DNA from 4 places in the Streptomyces sp. NPDC042638 genome. Region 3 is predicted to be linked to each of the others. Evidence: riboswitches for the same ligand, from Rfam matches in the RefSeq annotation. Region 3 holds a riboswitch; each other region holds the start of a gene.

Region 1 (4,843 bases), on a different contig from region 3:
GGCATCGGGGCGGGACTGCAGCCGACCTGTGACGCTACACACGCCCCCGCCCACCGCGTGGGCGGGGGCGAACAGGACGGGGCCGTATCTCCGGCTAGAACGCGGGGCGCTCGGGATCCAGTACGGCCAGGCCCTCCGTGGGAGACGACGCCTCCGCGAGATAGCGCCGCGGGATCCGCCCGGCCAGCCGGGCCAGCCGGCCCCCCTCCGCCGCGTGCCGCATCGCGGCGGCCATCCGCTCCGGCTCCTGCGCCCGCGTCACCGCCGACGCCAGCATCACCCCGGCACACCCCAGCTCCATCGCCAGCGCCACGTCGGACGCCGTACCCGCCCCCGCGTCCAGGATCACCGGCACGCGCGCGTGCTCCACGATCAGCTGGAAGTTGTGCGGATTGCGGATGCCGAGCCCGGAGCCGATCGGCGAACCGAGCGGCATGACCGCGGCGCAGCCGACGTCCTCCAGCTTCCGCGCGAGCACGGGATCGTCGTTGGTGTAGGGCAGCACCGTGAACCCGTCGTCGACCAGCGTCTCCGCCGCCTCCAGTGTCTCCACCGGGTCCGGCAGCAGCGTCCGCTCGTCGGCGATGACCTCCAGCTTGACCAGGTCCGTGCCCAGCGCCTCCCGGGCCAGCCGGGCGGTCAGCACGGCCTCGCCCGCGGTGAAACACCCCGCCGTGTTCGGCAGTACCCGGATACCGAGCCGCTCCAGCACCGACAGCACCGAGCCGTGCACGGAGGGGTCCACCCGGCGCATGGCCACCGTCGTCAGCTCGGTACCGGAGGCGATCAGCGCCCGCTCCAGCACCTCCAGGCTGGGCGCCCCGCCCGTACCCATGATCAGCCGGGACGAGAAGGCCAGTCCGCCGAGGACCAGGGGATCGTCAGCCATGGCTCAGCCTCCCTGCACGGCCGTGAGGACTTCGACGCGGTCGCCCTCGGCGAGGGCGGTCGTCGCCCACTGCGCGCGCGGGACGACGGTCTCGTTGACGGCGGCGGCCACCCCGCGCGGCGCCGCCGTGAGCCTGCGGACCAGCGCGTCCAGCGCGGTGCCGGCGGCGACCTGGAGGGGTTCACCGTTGACGGAGATCGTGACGGAGAGGTTCATGCGGATCGCTCCAGCCGTTCCATGGGCGCGGCGCCGAACCGCCGCGGGGTGAAGGCGCGCGCCTCCTCGGGCAGTCCACCGGTGACCAGCGCATGCGCCAGCACGTCCCCGGTGACCGGGGTGAGCAGCACGCCGTTGCGGTAGTGCCCCGTGGCCAGCAGCAGCCCGGCCAGGCCGGACGGGCCGAGCAGCGGCGCGTTGTCGGGGGAGCCGGGGCGCAGCCCGGCCCGGGTCTCGGTGAGCGGCAGCTCGGTGATGCCGGGCACCAGCTCGTGGGCGTCCCGCAGCAGCTGGTACACGCCCCCCGCCGTGACCGTCGTGTCCCAGCCCAGCTCCTCGCTGGTGGCGCCGACCACGAGTTCGCCGTTCTCCCGGGGCACGAGGTAGACATGGCTGCCGCGCACCACGGCCCGCACGGTCCGGCTCAGGAACGGCGCGTACCGGCGCGGCACGGCCAGCCGCAGCACCTGTCCCTTGACCGGCCGCACCGGCGGCAGCACCTCGGCCGGCACGCCCGCGAGGCGCCCGCTCAGGCTTCCGGCGGCCAGCACCACCTGCTCCGCGCGCAGTGCGGTGCCGTCCCCCGTGGTGATCCCGACGGCCCGGTCCCCCGCCACGTCCAGCCGCTCCGCGCGGACGCGGTGGAAGACCACACCGGCCCGCTCGCACGCGGCCACCAGGGCCGCCGCCAGCCGGCGCGGGTCGATCTGGTGGTCGCCGTCGACCCGCAGTCCGCCGCGCACCCCCGGCGCGAGCATCGGCTCCAGCCGCCGGCACTCCCGTCCGGACAGCCACTCCGACTCCAGGCCCGAGCGCTGCTGGAGCGCGTGCAGTTCGCGCAGGCCGGCGCGGTCGTCGGCGTCCAGGGCGACGGCGAGGGTGCCGCAGCGGCGATAGCCGAGGTCGTGGCCGGTCAGTTCGGTCAGCTCGGCCGTGAACGCCGGATAACGGCGGGCCGACTCCAGGTTCAGGGCGAGCAGGGTCTCCTCGCCGTAGTGCAGCTCGGTGACCGCGGCCAGCATCCCGGCCGCCACCTGCGCGGCCCCGCCCCCGGGCTCGGGGTCCACCACGGAGGTGACGAGCCCGCGCTGCGCCGCGCGCCAGGCCGTGACCAGGCCGATGATTCCGCCCCCGATGACGAGGACGTCGGACGTACGTGACGACATGGGCGTCCAGCCCCTCCCTTCGCCGGCATGACCCGGATCAGGTTCGTACGGTCGGAGGCCGCCAGCCTCCCTCTCAGCCCGGTGCGTCCGGGCTCCCGCGAGTGCTTGTACGGTGGCCACCCTAGCCCGCGGACCTCGTCACTCGTAAGGGAGCCCCGATTCATGGCCCGGTCGCTCGACGGACTGACCTTCGCCCCCGTGTCCGACCAGGCCCCAGGTCAGGTGGGTACCCGCACCCGGTTCGCCTACCACGAGAAGGACGGCGAGGTCTGGGCCGAGTACGCGGGCGGCGACGTCGTACGCGGCCACCTGGTCGGCACCCGGGAGGGCGACCAGGTGGACTTCCGGTACGTGCAGCTCAGGACCGACGGGACGACCGCCTCGGGGCACTGCGTGTCCACGGTCGTGGAGCTGCCGGACGGACGCGTGCGGCTGGCGGAGACCTGGGAGTGGGAGTCCCGGCCGGGCTCCGGCACCAGCGTTGTGGAGCAGGTCACCGAGCCCGCCCCCTGACTGACGCTCAGTCATGTGTCTAAGGTGATCGGGTGAGCGAGCAGACAGCGGAAGAAGGCACGTCACAGGGACGGCGCGTGGTCGTCGTCGGCGCGGGCATGGCCGGGGTGCAGACCGCGGTCGCGCTGCGGGAACAGGGCTTCCGGGGCCCTGTGACCGTCATCGGCGCCGAACCGCACCAGCCGTACGACCGGCCGCCGCTGTCCAAGGCGGTGCTGCTCGGCAAGGCCGAGGGCTCCGCGTTCGACGTGGACTTCGAGTCCCTCGGCGTCGAGCTGCGGCTCGGCTGCGAGGTGTACGGCCTCAGGCCCGCCGCGCGCGAGCTGGACACCGAGACGGGCCCGGTGCCGTACGACGTCCTGGTCCTCGCCACCGGCGCCGAACCGGTCATGCTGCCCGGCACCGAGGGCGTGCCGGGGGTCCATCTGCTGCGCACCCTGGACGACGCCGAGCGGCTGCGGCCCGTGCTCGCCCGGCAGCACGACATCGTGGTGGTGGGCGCCGGCTGGATCGGCGCCGAGTTCGCCACCGCCGCCCGCGAGGCCGGCTGCGCGGTGACCGTGGTGGAGGCCGCCGACCACCCGCTCGCCGGGGCCCTGCCCGCCGAGGTCGCCGCGCCCATGACCGCCTGGTACGCCGACAGCGGTACGGAGCTGCGCACCCACGCGCGCGTGGAGCGCGTCGAGCCCGGCGCGGTGGTGCTCGCCGACGGCACCCGGCTGCCCGCGGGCGCCGTCGTCGTCGGCATCGGGGCCCGGCCCGCCACCGGCTGGCTGGCGGGCTCCGGCATCGCCCTGGGCGCGCACGGCGACGTCCTCGCCGACGCCCGGCTGCGCACCTCCCTGGCGGACGTGTACGCCGTCGGCGACTGCGCGTCCTTCCCCTCGGCCCGCTACGGCGAACGGCTCCTCGTCCACCACTGGGACAACGCCCTGCAGGGCCCGCGCACGGTCGCCGCGAACATCCTCGGCGAGACCCCGGCCGTCTACGACCCGGTGCCGTACTTCTGGTCCGAGCAGTTCGGCCGGTTCGTGCAGTACGCCGGACACCATGCCGCGGCCGACCGCGTGGTCTGGCGCGGTGATCCGGCGGGCCCCTCCTGGACGGTGTGCTGGCTGCGCGAGGAGCGCCTGGTGGCCCTGCTGGCCGTCGGCCGGCCGCGTGATCTGGCCCAGGGCCGCCGGCTGATCGAGGCGGGCCGCCACATGGACTCCGAGGCTCTGTCCGAGCCGGCCCGCCCCCTGAAGGACGCCACCGCCGACTAGCGCGTCCTCCCAGGTGGACCCGCCTGGCTTCCGACTGTCGGTGGGGGATGGCAGGCTTGTCCCCGTGACCGAGATTGACGCAAAAATCGATGCTCTCGTCCCCGCCTGGCTCACGCTCCCCGACATCGCCGAACAGTTCGGCGTCGAGGTGACGCGCGTCCGGCAGCTGGTCAAGGAGGGCCAGCTGATCGCCGTACGCCGAGGTGAGAACCGGGCGCTGCACGTCCCCGCCGCCTTCATCGACGGGGACAAGGTCGTCAAGGGCCTGTCCGGGACCCTGACGCTCCTGCGGGACGACGGCTTCACGGACGAAGAGATGATCGAGTGGCTCTTCACCCCCGACCCGACCCTGCCCGGCACCCCCGCGCAGGCCCTGAGCGAGAATCGCGGCACGGAGGTGAAGCGCCGCGCCCAGGCGCTCGCCGTCTGAGGCCGACCCGCATCAGGGGGCGGCGTGCTGGACCGAGCCCGCACGCCGCCCGCGGAACCACCAGGCACACCGACCACGGGGGAACCCACGCATGTCCGACACCGCCCGCGCCGCGCTCGCCGACGCCCGCCTGTACCTCTGCACGGACGCCCGCAAGCGCCAGGGCGACCTGCCCGAGTTCCTGGACGCGGTCCTGGCCGGCGGGGTGGACATCGTGCAGCTGCGGGACAAGGGCATGGAGGCGGCCGAGGAGCTGGAGCACCTGCGGGTCTTCGCCGACGCCTGCGCCCGGCACGGCAAGCTGCTCGCCGTCAACGACCGGGCCGACGTCGCCCACGCGGTCCGTGCCGACGTGCTGCACCTC
Region 2 (4,843 bases), on a different contig from region 3:
CGAGCACCGCTGGACCCTGGACCTGCCCGAGGACCCGGTGACCGTCCCGGGCGACGCCCACCGTCTCCAGCAGGTGCTGGCCAACCTGCTGGCCAACGCCCGTCTGCACACGCCTGCCGGCACGAAGGTCACGGTGACCCTGGAGACCGACGGCGACGAGGCGCTCCTCTCCGTCCACGACGACGGCCCCGGCGTCCCCCGAGACGTCCAGCCGACCGTCTTCGAACGCTTCACCCGAGCCGAACACCGCCGCCTGCCCGGCGCTTCCGGCGGCGGATCGGGCCTGGGACTGTCGATCGTGGCGGCGGTGGCGCAGGCCCACGCGGGGAGCGTGGGCCTGGAGAGCGGACCGGGCTCCACGACCTTCACGGTCCGCTTGCCCCGGTGGACGCGGCGGCCGACGTGATCACGCGTGCCGGGCAGCGGTGGCGCCGCAGCGACGTCGGTGCGAATTGCGAATGGGGAGGCTCCCGCCGGCTCGATCGGCTGAGAGGCAACTGAGAGGTGTCTGTGCCAGTCTGGCGCGCCCGACACCGATTCCAGGAGCCCTTGGATGACTCTGATCAACGGTCTGCCCGCCCATGTGCTGCTCGTCCACGTGGTCGTCGTGCTGATACCCCTCACCGCGCTGGCCCTGGTGACGGCCGCGCTGTGGCCGGGCGCCGCCCGGCGCCTGGGTGTCCTGCTCCCGGCCGTCGCCCTCGTGTCCCTGGTCAGCGTGCCGCTGACCACGCAGGCAGGCGAATGGCTGGAGCGGCACGTCGACGACGACGCGCTCGTACGGCGGCACACCGAGCTCGGTGACGGGCTGCTGCCGTGGGCGGTGGGCCTGTTCGTGCTGGCGGCGGTGGTCTGGTGGGCGGGGCGGCGCGCTGCGGCGGAGCCCGGGCAGGGCCGCGGCACCCGCTGGGCCGCCCTGCCGGTGCGGATCGCCGTCGGCGTGCTCTCGCTCGCGGTTGCCGTGGGGGCGGTCGTGGACGTCTACCGGATCGGCGACTCCGGAGCCAGGGCCGCCTGGCACGACGCCTACTCGAAGGAGGCGACAGGGGCGGGGCACGGCTCCTGATCACGCGCCGGCCGTCCCGTTCCCCCTGCGGGCCCTGCCTCCAGGGGGTCCGGAAGATCCGGTCGGTCAGGCGGCGGGCGTCGGGAACAGCATGCAGGTGCTGGTGGCGTGTGCGAGGAGGCGGTCCGTCCCGTCGTACAGGCGGGCTTCGGCGAGTGCCGTGCGGCGGCCGCTGCTCAGGACACCGCCGACGGCACGGACCGGTCCGGTGTCCACCGTGACCGGGCGCAGGAACTTCACCGTGAGGTCGAGCGACGTATAGCCCATGCCGGGCGGGAGCGTGGACTGCACCGCGCAGCCGGCCGCCGAGTCGAGCAGGGTCGCGTAGATGCCGCCGTGCACACTGCCGATGGGGTTGTAGTGCTCCTCGCCGGGGATCAGGCGGAACACCGCGCGCCCGTGGGCGACCTCCTCGAGGGTGAAGCCCAGGGTGGCTCCGACGGGCGGTGCGGGCAGCCGGCCCGCGGCGATCTCCTGGAGGAACTCCAGCCCCGACCGCTCGCCGACAGCGGCCGCCGAGATCGCGGGGTCCTCCCAGTCGTACGTTCGCGACCGTCCCATCAGGCTCTGCCTCCACATCCCCGACCATCTGGCTTCGTTCTGCGAAGTTAGCCGTGGCCGAGGCTGACTGTCAATGACAAAGCCAGGCGGCTTCTCTACGATGACGGGATGAAGTGGCTGGAGATGAGCACCGAGAACTGCACGGTCCAGCGCACCCTCGACCTGGTCGGCGAGAAGTGGACCTTGCTGATCGTGCGTGACGCCTTCAACGGGGTGCGCCGCTTCGACGACTTCCGCCGCCACGTGGGACTGTCGGAGGCGGTGCTCGCCGACCGGCTCCGCAAGCTGGTCTCGGCCGGGATCCTGCGGACCGTCCCGTACCGGGAGGAGGGCAGCCGGACCCGCCGGGAGTACCGCCTCACCGGCAAGGGCCGGGACCTGTGGCCGGTCCTCGTGGCGCTGCGGCAGTGGGGCGACGCCCATGCCGCCGGTCCCGACGGGCCGACGCTCGACATCCGGCACAGCGACTGCGGGGCGCCGGTCCAGGTGGTGGTCGAGTGCTCGCGGGAACACGCCGCGCTCACCTTGACCGACGTCACCGTGGAGCCGGGGCCCGGGGCCCGTCCGCTGGCCTGAAGCCGCCCGGCGCGGTGCGTGCACGCACCGCCGGGCAGCGCCGTCGGCCGTCGGACCGCCACGGCCGTGCCGCGTCCGCACTCACACGGCTCTGCGTACGCTCCCCTCCCCCGCCCGGTGCCGGTCACCGGCTCGGGCTATCCTGGCCGCCGTACCTGGACACGGGGTGCCCCCGCACGGGGGCTGAGATCACACCCGTTGAACCTGAACCAGTTAGGACTGGCGGAGGGATGTCACATGTCGTTGCCGTATGCCCATGAAGAGACGGCCGTCGCCGAGGCGCAGCGCGTCTTCGACGGGCGGATGCCGACGGCTCCCGGGGATCTGCGGGTGGAGGCGCGCGGCATCACGCCGGTGCCCGAGGACGCCCGCTACGGCAGCCCCCGGCGGCTGTTCACCGTGTGGTTCGCACCCAACCTGACCATGACCGGCGTGTTCACGGGCACCGTCGGCGCGGCCCTGGGACTGGACTTCGCCACGGCGCTGCTCGCCGTGGTGCTCGGCACCCTGCTCGGTGCGGTGCCCACCGCCTACCTGGGGACCTGGGGCAGCCAGACCGGGGCGGGTCAACTGCCGCTCGCGAAGCTGGCGTTCGGCCGCGGCGTCGTCCTGCCGGGCGCCCTGCAGTGGCTGTCGTCCATCGCCTGGGACGCGCTCATCGGTCTGTTCGGCGGGGACGCGCTGGCCCAGCTGTTCGGCTGGCCCTTCTGGTTGGGCGTCCTGGTGATGCTGGCGGCCCAGGGGGCGCTGGGCGTGCTCGGCTACGAGGCGATCCACCGCCTGCAGACGGTGATGACCTTCGCGCTCGCCGCGTCGCTCGCCGCTCTCGCGATGAAGCTCGTGCACGGCACCCACCCCGCGACGGCCGCGGCCGTGCACGGCGCCGACCGGGCGGGCGCGTTCGTGCTGACCTGCACCATCGCTCTGAGTCTCGCCCTCTCGTGGGCCCCGTACGCCAGCGATTTCAGCCGCTACCTGCCGCGGACGGCGTCCCGTCCGCGCATGTTCTGGTGCACCCTGCTCGGCGTCGGCGTGTCCTTCGTCGCGGTGCAGGCACTCGGCCTGTGGGGCGCCGCGCAGTTCACGGACCAGACCGCCCGCGGGGTGGACCGGCTGCTCGGTGGTGGCGCGCTCGGCGCGTTCGGACTCCTCGCGGTCGCGCTCGCGGCACTGTGCAGCAACGCCATGAACGACTACAGCGGGTCGCTGGCGCTGCAGACCGTGGGCGTGCGCCTGCCGCGGCCGGTGGCTGCCGCGCTCGCCGCCGTCCTCGGTTTCCCGCTCGTCCTGTGGATGCACGCCGCCGACACCACCGCCCGTTTCCAGAACGTGCTGCTGTTCGTCGGCTACTGGATCCCCGCGTTCGTCGCGATCGTGATCGTCGACTGGGTGGTCCGCGCCCGGGCCCGCGACGGCCGCCCCGTCGACCTGGCGGCGGAGACGGCGGCACCGCAGCCGTGGTGGCCGGCCGTCGCCGCGTTCGTCGCCGGTTTCGCCGCGGCGGTACCGTTCATGAGCACCAGCCTGTACGTCGGCCCGGTCGCCCGGGCCCTGCACGGCGCCGACCTCGCCTACCCCGTGGCTTTCCTGGCGGCGCTGCTCGTCTACGCGCCGTTGCGCGTACCGCGCCGGGTCTGACCGCGCCGCACGCGCCGCGGGGAAGCCGACGTGCACCCGGTGGCGCGGTCCTCGGGCGCAGGGGCGGCAGGGACACCAGGAAGCAGGTCGCCGCCGGTGACGAGTGCGCCACCGCAGACGGCTGGACGCGGGGCGGCGCCCTCAGTCGTCCGGGTTGAGCTCCGTGTACACCAGCTCGACCAACTCGTCGGCCTCGGGCGTCCGGGAGTCGTCGGAGACCTCGTAGTACCCGCCCAGAGTGGAGATCACGTTCTTCTGAGAGCTGTCGTACTCATGGAGACGGTCTTTGCGCTCCTGGGCGGTCTCGGGGTGGGGGATCTGCCACCACCACACCTTGTGCCGGATCTCGTCCTTCGACAAAGGCCCGTTCAGGACGATGTCCCTGCCCTGGACCTTGCCCGTGATCCTGCGGGAGCTCGCATCGGTGGCCATGGGCCGTATTGTCCTCTCGCCAAAGGGGAAGCCGCTGACGTCTGTTCAGGTCAGGCGGCCAGGATCTGGGTCGCCTTGGCGGCGGCATGACGGTCCGCCCGCAGCTGTTCCAGGAGGACGTCGGCCGCGGCGAGGGCCTGGTCCACCGACCGGGTACCGGTCATGACGCACAACGTGTAGGAGGCGTCCTCCAGTTCCCGGCCCGTCCGGAGGGTGGGCTGCAGGTCATGGCGGAAGCGGGCTTCGGCGAAGCGGGCCAGCACCGCGCGCAGGTTCTTCTCCGCAGGCAGCAACACAGCGACAACCTTCCTCGAAAGGCGGGCCGTCGTATCCGGCCCGCGACACCCACGAGCGCACACCCGTCAGGTGGCCACAGTTGGGACGAAGCAGATACCTGCTCCGGCGAGTCGTATGCCCCCGCCGGGCCACCGTATGCGCCTGTGCCGCCGCCCCTCCCCGCTTCCCGGCCGGGCCACCGGGCTCCTGGTCCGGTGGCGGGCCGGCGTCTTCGGCCGGTGGCGGGCCGGCGTCCTCGGCCGGTGCGCGCGGGCGGGGTGCGCCGATCTCGGT
Region 3 (4,843 bases):
CTGCTCCGGAGCCGCCGCGACGATCCCGGCGAGGACCTGGCCGGGGTGCTGGCGCAGGCCGCCGCCACGGGCGAGATCACCGAAGACGAGGCGCTCTCCCTCGCCATCGCCGTCCAGGTCAGCGGCGGCCACGCGGTCCGCAGCAACAGCGCTTCGATGATGTACGCGCTGCTCACCCACCCCGGACACCTGGACCGGCTGCGCCGCGAGCCGGACCTGTTGCCCCGGGCGGTGGAGGAGCTGTTCCGCTACGTCCCGCACCGCAACGGCGTCGGCATCCCCCGGGTGGCCACCGAGGACGTCGAGATCCGCGGCCGGCTGATCCGCGCCGGTGACGTGGTCTACAACGCCTACGTCGCCGCCAACCGCGACCCCGGGACGTTCCCCGACCCCGACGCCCTGGACTTCGACCGCGAGGACGCCCCCCACGTCGCCTTCGGCCACGGCCCGCACCACTGCCTCGCCGCCGTCATGGCCCGCATAGAGGCGGAGGTCATGATCGGCTCCGTCCTGTCCCGCTTCCCCGGCATCCGGCTCGCCGTGCCCCCCGCGGAGGTCGGATTCCAGCTCCAGGGCCTGATCCGCGGACCGAGGAACCTGCCCGTGACGTGGTGACGGCAACCCCGCGTGCCCGCGGCCGTCAACGGACGACGAACGACGTGCGCACCGGCCCGGCAGGCCACCCGATTGGATCTGCGACACTGGTAAGGCCATGCCTAAGCCCGGAGAACTCACTTTCGTCGCCCCGCGCGGAGCCAAGAAGCCGCCGCGGCATCTCGCCGACCTCACGCCCGCCGAGCGCAAGGACGCGGTGGCCGAGATCGGTGAGAAGCCGTTCCGTGCCAAGCAGCTCGCGCAGCACTACTTCGCGCGGTACGCGCACGACCCGGAGCAGTGGACCGACATCCCCGCCGGTTCGCGCGCCAAGCTCCAGGAGGCGCTGCTTCCGGAGCTGATGACCGTCGTCCGGCACCTGTCGACCGACCAGGGGACCACCCGCAAGACGCTGTGGCGGCTGTTCGACGGGACCCTCGTCGAGTCGGTGCTGATGCGGTATCCGGACCGGGTCACCATGTGCATCAGCTCGCAGGCCGGATGCGGGATGAACTGCCCGTTCTGCGCGACCGGGCAGGCGGGGCTGGACCGTAACCTGTCCACCGCGGAGATCGTCCACCAGATCGTGGACGGGATGCGGGCGCTGCGGGACGGGGAGGTGCCGGGCGGACCGGCGCGGCTGTCCAACATCGTCTTCATGGGGATGGGCGAGCCGCTCGCCAACTACAAGCGGGTGGCCGACGCCATCCGGGCGCTCACCGACCCCGCTCCGGACGGCCTGGGGCTGTCCCAGCGCGGGATCACCGTCTCGACCGTCGGGCTGGTGCCGGCCATCCACCGGTTCGCCGACGAGGGCTTCAAGTGCCGGCTCGCGATCTCCCTGCACGCCCCCGACGACGAGCTGCGCGACACCCTCGTCCCCGTGAACACGCGGTGGAAGGTGCGCGAGGTGCTGGACGCCGGGTTCGAGTACGTCGAGAAGAGCGGGCGCCGGCTGTCCATCGAATACGCCCTCATCCGGGACATCAACGACCAGGCCTGGCGCGGCGACCGGCTCGGCCGGCTGCTGCGGGGCAAGCCCGTGCACGTCAACCTCATCCCGCTGAACCCCACGCCGGGGTCGAAGTGGACCGCGTCGCGGCCGGAGGACGAGAAGGCGTTCGTCGAGGCCATCGCCGCGCACGGGGTGCCCGTGACGATCCGGGACACCCGTGGTCAGGAGATCGACGGAGCCTGTGGTCAGCTCGCGGCCACCGAGCGGTAATCTGGCCACGTCCACACATCTTCATATTCCGACAGGGGAGCGCCACAGCGCTGAGAGTGCGGCAACCGGGCCGCAGACCCTCTGAACCTCGCCCAGGTCATTCTGGGTAGGAAGTTCGGTCACCACTCAAGCTGTTGCGCCCTGCCCGGGCCCCCTCGGGAGCCCGGGCAGGGCCGCGTCTCTTCCTGGCCAACCCCAGGAGGACATCCAGTGCACAACAAGACCTTCGTGGCCGTGGCGGCCGGGCTCGGCCTGCTCGCCCTGCCCGCGTTGACCGGGTGCGGGTCGTCCGACGGCAACGGCTCCTTGGACCCCGGGACCGTGACCCTGGTCAGCCACGACTCGTGGGCCGTCTCCAAGAACGTGCTCAGGGACTTCGAGAAGCGGTCCGGATACAAGGTCAGGGTCCTCAAGGACGGCGACGCCGGGCAGGCCGTCAACAAGGCCGTCCTGACCAAGGACAACCCGCAGGGCGACGTCTTCTTCGGCGTCGACAACACCCTGCTGTCCCGGGCCCTCGACAACGGCCTGTTCCAGCCGTACACGGCCAAGGGCCTCGGCACGGTCGGCGCCGCCTACCAGCTCGACAAGGACAGGCACCGGGTCACGCCCGTCGACTACGGCGACATCTGCGTCAACTACGACAAGGCCTACTTCAGCGAGCACAAGCTGACCCCGCCGCGCTCCTTCGCCGACCTGACCGAGCCGCGGTACAAGAACCTCCTCGTCACCGAGAACGCGGCCACCTCCTCGCCGGGCCTCGGCTTCCTGCTCGGCAGCGCCGCACGGTACGGCGACAACGGCTGGCAGGACTACTGGAAGAAGCTGAAGGCCAACGGCGTCAAGGTCGTCGACGGCTGGGAGCAGGCCTACTCCCAGGAGTTCTCCGGATCCTCCGGCGGCAGGAAGGCCGGCGGCGACCGGCCGCTCGTGGTGTCGTACGCCTCCTCCCCGCCCGCCGAGGTCATCTACGCCAAGAAGCGGCCCGCCACCGCGCCGACGGGTGTGGTGAGCGGCACCTGCTTCCGGCAGACCGAGTTCGCCGGGGTGCTCAGCAACGCCCGGAACACCAAGGGAGCCAAGGCGTTCGTCGACTTCCTGGTCTCCCGGGAGTTCCAGGAGGACATGCCGCTGAACATGTACGTCTACCCGGTGGTGCGCGGCGCGAAGGTGCCCGCCGAGTTCACCGAGTACGGGCCGGCCGCCGAGCACCCCGAGACCATGGCGCCCGACAGGATCGCCGCCAACCGCGACCAGTGGGTCAAGTCGTGGACGTCGCTCGTACTGAAGTAGCCGCCCGCGTCAGGGATCTGCGGGGGAGCGCGGCACGGCTCGGGCTGATGGCCCTGCCCGTCGCGTTCTTCGCGCTGTTCTTCGCCTGGCCGGTGGCCGCGATCGTCGCGCGCGGGCTGAAGGCGGACGGCGCCTGGCGGTTCGGGCGGATCGCGGACGTCGTCACGCAGCCGGACATCCGGCACGTGCTGTGGTTCACCACCTGGCAGGCGCTCGCCTCCACCGCCCTCACCCTGCTGCTGGCGCTGCCCGCCGCCTACGTCTTCGCCCGGCTCGACTTCCCCGGCAAGCAGGTGCTGCGGGCGGTGGTGACGGTTCCGTTCGTGCTGCCGACCGTCGTCGTCGGCAGCGCGTTCCTCGCCCTCGTCGGGCACGGCGGGCTGCTGGACGAGCTGTGGGGCGTACGGCTGGACACCACGGTGTGGGCCATCCTGCTGGCCCACGTCTTCTTCAACTACGCGGTCGTCGTCCGCACGGTCGGGGGGCTGTGGGCCCAGCTCGACCCCCGGCAGGAGGAGGCCGCGCGGATGCTGGGCGCCTCCCCGCTGTCGGCCTGGCGCAAGGTCACGCTGCCGGCCCTCGCGCCCGCGGTGGCCGCCGCCGCGCTGATGGTGTTCCTGTTCACCTTCACCTCCTTCGGTGTCGTGCAGGTGCTCGGCGGCCCCGCCTTCTCCACCCTCGAAGTGGAGATCTACCGGCAGACCTCCGAAATGCTCGACCTGTCCACGGCCGCCGTCCTCACCCTCGTCCAGTTCGCCGCCGTCGGCGCGATCCTCGCCGTGCACGCCTGGACGGTACGGCGCCGGGAGACCGCCCTGCGGCTGGTCGACGCCGCGGTGACCGCGCGCCGGCCCCGCGGGGCCGGTCAGCGGGCGCTGCTCGCCGGGGTCCTCGTCACCATCGCCCTGCTGCTGGTCCTGCCGCTCGGCGTCCTCGTCCGGCGCTCGCTGGACGCGGACGGCTTCGGCTACTACCGGGCGCTGACCGACGCGGACGGCGGTACGTTCCTCGTGGCGCCCGTGCACGCCGTGTGGACCTCGCTGGAGTACGCCGTCGCCGCCACGGCCATCGCCGTGGTGATCGGAGGTCTCGCCGCCGCCGCGCTGGCCCGCCGGGACGCGGGACGGCTGGTGCGGGGCTTCGACGCGCTGCTGATGCTGCCGCTCGGCGTCTCCGCGGTGACCGTCGGCTTCGGCTTCCTGATCGCACTCGACAAGCCGCCGCTGGACCTGCGCCAGTCCTGGATCCTGGTGCCGCTCGCCCAGGCGCTGGTCGGCGCCCCCTTCGTGGTGCGGACCATGCTGCCCGTGCTGCGGGCGGTGGACGGCCGGCTCAGGGAGGCGGCGGCCGTGCTCGGGGCCTCGCCCTGGCGGGTCTGGCGGGAGGTGGACCTGCCGCTGGTGCGGCGGGCGCTGCTGGTCGCGGCCGGGTTCGCGTTCGCCGTGTCGCTCGGGGAGTTCGGGGCGACCGTGTTCATCGCCCGGCCCGACAACCCCACCCTCCCGGTCGCCGTGGCCCGGCTGCTCAGTCGCGCCGGGGACCTCAACTACGGCCAGGCGATGGCCCTTTCGACCATTCTGATGGTGGTGTGCGCCGCCGCGCTGCTCATCCTGGAGCGGCTCCGCACCGACCGGACGGGGGAGTTCTGATGCTGCTGACCCTGGACGCCGCGACCGTGCGCTTCGGCGGGCGGCCCGTGCTCGACACGGTCGGCCTCGACGTCGCCGAGCA
Region 4 (4,843 bases), on a different contig from region 3:
GGTCAGTGTCTGCTCTCGCAGCTGGACGAGGACGCGCGACGCGACCATCTCGCCCGGTACCCGGTGCGGACCGTCACGCCGTACACGGTGCGGGACAACGACGCGCTGCTGCGCCGGCTGGCTCGGACGCGGCGGATGGAGCCGGTGGTGGAGCGTCAGGAGTACGCGGTCGGGACGGTCTGCGCGGCGGTCCCGATCACGGTCGGCACCACCGCGGCCACCGTGGCCATCTCGCTTCCCGCCCACCAGGCCGACCGGCTGCTGCCCGCGGCTCGTCGGCTGCAGGACGGGATCGGGCGGCATCTGGGCACGCTCACCTTCTCTATCAGTATCTGAAAACTTACTCCTTGTGATCTGTCGTGTACGTTGAGCAAGATTTGTCCACGGTCAGAGGGATCAATCCCGGCCAGTCGACGTCATATGACGGGGTAGGCGATGCGCGAGTCCGTACAGGCAGAAGTCATGATGAGCTTTCTCGTGTCGGAGGAGCTCTCCTTCCGCATCCCGGTGGAGTTGCGCTACGAGACCCACGATCCCTACGCCGTGCGGCTCACCTTTCACCTTCCCGGTGACGCGCCGGTGACCTGGGCCTTCGGGCGCGAACTGCTGATCGACGGGGTCGGCCGGCCGTGCGGGGAGGGGGACGTGCGTATCGCACCCGCCGATTCCGAAGTGCTGGGCGAGGTGCTGATCAGGCTTCAGGTCGGCGGTGACAAAGCCCTGTTCCGTTCGTCGGCGCCGCCGCTGGTGGCGTTCCTCGACCGCACGGACAAGCTCGTGCCGCTCGGTCAGGAGGGTGCGCTGGCCGACTTCGACGCTCACCTCGACGAGGCTCTGGACCGCATCCTGGCCGAGGAACAGAGCGCCGGCTGAAGCTGTGCGGCAGGGGTGCCAGGCGCTCCACCGTGGACCCGGAAACCTTGCAGGAACGCTTCTTCAGGGGATGGCGCCCGTGCCGTACTCACCGCTTCCGGCGCCGTCCCCGGCCGCCGCGCGCCGGAGCGGGCCGGGCCCCGGCGGGTGCCGTGGCATCCGGGCCGGGGCGGTCGGCCGAGACGACCAGCGCGGCCAGCGCCGTGGTGACCGGGACCGATGCGACCAGGCCGATCGAGCCCACCAGCGTGCGCACGATCTCCTCGGCCACCAGCTCACTGTTGGCGACGGTCCCCACGCTGCTCTGCGCGATCGAGAACAGCAGCAGCAACGGCAGTGCTGCACCGGCATAGGCGAGCACCAGGGTGTTGACCACGGAGGCGATGTGGTCGCGGCCGATGCGGATACCCGCCCGGTACAGCCCCCGCCAGCCCATCGACGGGTTGGCCTCGTGCAGTTCCCAGACGGCCGATGTCTGGGTCACCGTCACGTCGTCCAGGACGCCGAGCGAACCGATGATGACGCCGGCCAGCAGCAGACCGCTCATGTCGATCGACGGATACAGGCCGTGGATCAGGCCCGTGCTGTCGTCCGTGTTGCCGGTCAGCGCGGCCCAGCCGATGAACAGCGAGCCGAGCACTCCGATCAGTGAGAGGGAGACCAGCGTGCCGAGCACCGCCACCGACGTACGGGCCGACAGGCCATGGCACATGTACAGGGCGATCAGCATGATGGCGCTCGCTCCGACCACGGCCACCACCAGCGGATTCGCCCCTTCCAGGATCGCCGGGAGGATGAACAGGGTCAGCACCAGGAAGCTCACGGCCAGCGCGACCAGCGCCATGACACCGCGCAGCCGGCCCACCAGGACGACAGCCACCGCGAAGATTCCCGCGAGCAGCGCCATCGGGAACTGCCGGTTCACGTCGGTCACCGCGTACTGCAGTTCCTTCGGGGCCGAGGGCTCGTAGGCGACCACGACCTTCTCGCCCTGGTGCAGCTGCCGCGTCTGGTCGGGCTGCACGATCTCGGTGAACGTACGGCCCTTGTCCTTCCCTGTGTCGACTTGGACGGTCGCCTTCTTGCAGGTGCCGTCGCCCCGTTGCTGCGCCGACGTGCCCTCGGCGGTGGAGGTGTCGCCGGTGGAGGGGCCGCCGGAGGCGTTCACCGACTTGCAGCTGACCTCGACGACCCGGGTGACCGTGGCCTGCTGGGTCTGCCGGTCGAAGCCGACGCCGGTGCGCTTGTGGGAGGGGGCTTGCCCGGGCCAGAGCACCACGAGGCCGACCAGGACAGCCGCGGTGAAGGGGACCAGGATCGCGGCGATGACCTTGCGCAGGTGCTGGGAGACGGGCGCGGCGGGGCCGTGGCTGTGGCCATGCGAGTGGCCGGGCCCGGGACCGCCGTCACCGCCGCCCTCATGAGCACGGTGGCCGTGCCCGGTGCCCCGTGACGCGCCGTCTCGGTGGTGCGGCTCGGGCGGCTGGTAGGGGTACTGCTCCATCCTGGTCACCGCCCGATCATCCCAAGAACCGGTGGGGCCCACTGTTCAGCGCGCCACACATGACGCTAGCGTGGAGGCACCTTTGCACACGCGGGAGCTCGGAGCACCGGGCTGAGAGGGCGCTGACCTCCGTAGATGCGATGTTTCACGTGGAACGAGCGCTGTTTCACAGGAGACATCGGCAGACGGAAGCCGCTGCGTCGACCGCCGAACCTGTTACCGGGTAATGCCGGCGTAGGGAGTAGGTCTCATGACCAACAAGGACGTACGCACGCCTGCCTCCGTTCAGGACGAGAAGTCCGAGGAGGCCGGGAAGTCCATCGGCTGGCACAAGGCATACGTCGAAGGCTCGCGCCCCGACGTGCGCGTGCCGGTCCGTCAGGTGCACCTCACGAACGGGCAGTCGGTCACGTTGTACGACACCTCGGGCCCGTACACCGATCCGTCCGCGGACACGGACGTCCGCAGGGGCCTGTCGCCGCTGCGGGAGAACTGGATCATCGCCCGCGGCGACACCGAGGAGTACGCGGGCCGTCCGGTCCGCCCCGAGGACGACGGGGTCAAGCACACCTCACCGCGCGGCGGGCTGCGGAACCTGGACGCGGTCTTCCCCGGACGCCCGCGCCAGCCGCGCCGGGGCCGCAGCGGCCAGGCGGTGACGCAGCTCGCGTATGCCCGCCGCGGCGAGATCACCCCGGAGGTGGAGTTCGTGGCTCTCCGGGAGAACGTCTCGCCCGAGGTGGTCCGCGAGGAGATCGCGGCCGGCCGGGCCGTGCTGCCGGCCAACGTCAACCACCCGGAGATCGAGCCGATGATCATCGGCAAGCGGTTCCTGGTGAAGGTCAATGCCAACATCGGAAACTCCGCGGTGACGTCCTCCATCGAGGAAGAGGTCGAGAAGATGACCTGGGCGACCCGCTGGGGCGCCGACACGGTCATGGACCTGTCCACCGGCCGCAACATCCACACCACCCGTGAGTGGGTGCTGCGCAACTCCCCCGTGCCCATCGGCACGGTGCCGCTCTACCAGGCCCTGGAGAAGGTCGACGGCAAGGCCGAGGAACTGACCTGGGCCATCTACAAGGACACCGTCATCGAGCAGGCCGAGCAGGGCGTGGACTACATGACCGTCCACGCGGGCGTCCGGCTGCCGTATGTCCCGCTCACCGCCAACCGCAAGACCGGCATCGTCTCGCGCGGCGGCTCGATCATGGCCGCGTGGTGCCTGGCACACCACAAGGAATCGTTCCTGTACGAGAACTTCGAAGAGCTGTGCGAGATCCTCGCCGCCTACGACGTCACGTACTCGCTGGGCGACGGCCTGCGGCCGGGATCGATCGCCGACGCCAACGACGCGGCGCAGTTCGCGGAGTTGAAGACGCTCGGGGAACTCAACCGGATCGCCAAGCGTTTCCACGTACAGACCATGATCGAGGGCCCGGGGCACGTCCCGATGCACAAGATCAAGGAGAACATCGACCTTCAGCAGGAGATCTGTGATGAAGCTCCGTTCTATACGCTCGGCCCGCTGACCACGGACATCGCGCCGGCGTACGACCACATCACCTCCGGCATCGGCGCCGCGATGATCGCCTGGTGGGGCACGGCGATGCTCTGCTACGTCACTCCCAAGGAGCACCTGGGCCTGCCCAACCGGGACGACGTCAAGACCGGCGTCATCACCTACAAGATCGCCGCTCACGCGGCGGACCTCGCCAAGGGGCACCCCGGTGCGCAGGAGTGGGACGACGCACTGTCCGACGCGCGCTTCGAGTTCCGCTGGGAGGACCAGTTCAACCTCGCCCTGGACCCGGACACCGCCAGGGAGTTCCACGACGAGACCCTGCCGGCCGAGCCCGCCAAGACGGCACACTTCTGCTCGATGTGCGGCCCGAAGTTCTGCAGCATGAAGATCTCGCAGGACATCCGGCGTGAGCACGGTGGCAGCCGGGCCGAGATCGAGGAGGGCATGGCGCAGAAGTCGCAGGAGTTCGCGGCTGCCGGCAACCGGGTGTACCTGCCGATCGCCGACTGAACCGTATGCGGTGAACTCGACGCGCCGCCCGGTCCGATGACGCCGGCCCGTCACTCGGGCCGGTGCTCCGGGCCGCCGAAGTCCGGGCTCGTGTAGTCGGGGCTGGTGAAGCTCGGCCGGTCGGACGCGGTGCCGTCGTCGGGACTGCTGAAGCCGGGACGGTCGTAGCCCAGGCGCGGTATGCGGCCGGTCGGTGCGGGCGGGGCCGTGTGGCGCACGGCGGCCGGCCCGGGCTCGGCCAGTGCCTCCCTGAGGAAGGGCAGGATGCCGCGCTCCAGCAGGGCGTCCCGCCATGCCTCTCTGGCTCTGGCCAGTTCCTCGTTCGCCGTGTCCCGAGCCTGGGCGTCTGCCGTGGTGCTGTTGCGCAGGGCGGTGAGCAGCAGCCCGACGGCGGCGACCAGGATCGCCGCCGCGGTCATGGCGCCGAACAC

The links. A riboswitch is a leader RNA that binds a small molecule or an ion and turns the genes downstream of it on or off. The one in region 3 is predicted to bind thiamine pyrophosphate.
Region 1: linked by a shared signal. The riboswitch ahead of thiO (glycine oxidase ThiO) and the one ahead of AB0B40_RS14450 (thiamine ABC transporter substrate-binding protein) in region 3 are both predicted to bind thiamine pyrophosphate.
Region 2: linked by a shared signal. The riboswitch ahead of AB0B40_RS12125 (cytosine permease) and the one ahead of AB0B40_RS14450 (thiamine ABC transporter substrate-binding protein) in region 3 are both predicted to bind thiamine pyrophosphate.
Region 4: linked by a shared signal. The riboswitch ahead of thiC (phosphomethylpyrimidine synthase ThiC) and the one ahead of AB0B40_RS14450 (thiamine ABC transporter substrate-binding protein) in region 3 are both predicted to bind thiamine pyrophosphate.

The regions. Positions count from the first base shown of each region.
Region 1 covers NZ_JBEZBT010000034.1:11,148-15,990, reverse strand. Annotated here, with positions in the region: gene AB0B40_RS24820 (thiazole synthase) at 95-889, opposite strand; gene thiS (sulfur carrier protein ThiS) at 893-1,105, opposite strand; gene thiO (glycine oxidase ThiO) at 1,102-2,271, opposite strand; TPP riboswitch at 2,269-2,380, opposite strand; gene AB0B40_RS24805 (hypothetical protein) at 2,434-2,784, shown strand; gene AB0B40_RS24800 (FAD-dependent oxidoreductase) at 2,817-4,049, shown strand; gene AB0B40_RS24795 (Rv2175c family DNA-binding protein) at 4,114-4,479, shown strand; gene thiE (thiamine phosphate synthase) at 4,571-4,843, shown strand, end outside.
Region 2 covers NZ_JBEZBT010000011.1:45,241-50,083, forward strand. Annotated here, with positions in the region: gene AB0B40_RS12105 (HAMP domain-containing sensor histidine kinase) at 1-406, shown strand, start outside; gene AB0B40_RS12110 (DUF2231 domain-containing protein) at 554-1,066, shown strand; gene AB0B40_RS12115 (PaaI family thioesterase) at 1,133-1,627, opposite strand; gene AB0B40_RS12120 (helix-turn-helix domain-containing protein) at 1,736-2,203, shown strand; TPP riboswitch at 2,356-2,451, shown strand; gene AB0B40_RS12125 (cytosine permease) at 2,441-3,841, shown strand; gene AB0B40_RS12130 (hypothetical protein) at 3,983-4,273, opposite strand; gene AB0B40_RS12135 (DUF5133 domain-containing protein) at 4,324-4,569, opposite strand.
Region 3 covers NZ_JBEZBT010000014.1:62,020-66,862, reverse strand. Annotated here, with positions in the region: gene AB0B40_RS14460 (cytochrome P450) at 1-615, shown strand, start outside; gene rlmN (23S rRNA (adenine(2503)-C(2))-methyltransferase RlmN) at 713-1,819, shown strand; TPP riboswitch at 1,843-1,950, shown strand; gene AB0B40_RS14450 (thiamine ABC transporter substrate-binding protein) at 2,030-3,112, shown strand; gene AB0B40_RS14445 (iron ABC transporter permease) at 3,160-4,761, shown strand; gene AB0B40_RS14440 (ABC transporter ATP-binding protein) at 4,761-4,843, shown strand, end outside.
Region 4 covers NZ_JBEZBT010000056.1:1,891-6,733, forward strand. Annotated here, with positions in the region: gene AB0B40_RS31635 (IclR family transcriptional regulator C-terminal domain-containing protein) at 1-336, shown strand, start outside; gene AB0B40_RS31640 (SsgA family sporulation/cell division regulator) at 436-873, shown strand; gene AB0B40_RS31645 (YibE/F family protein) at 962-2,386, opposite strand; TPP riboswitch at 2,458-2,635, shown strand; gene thiC (phosphomethylpyrimidine synthase ThiC) at 2,628-4,412, shown strand; gene AB0B40_RS31655 (hypothetical protein) at 4,463-4,843, opposite strand, start outside.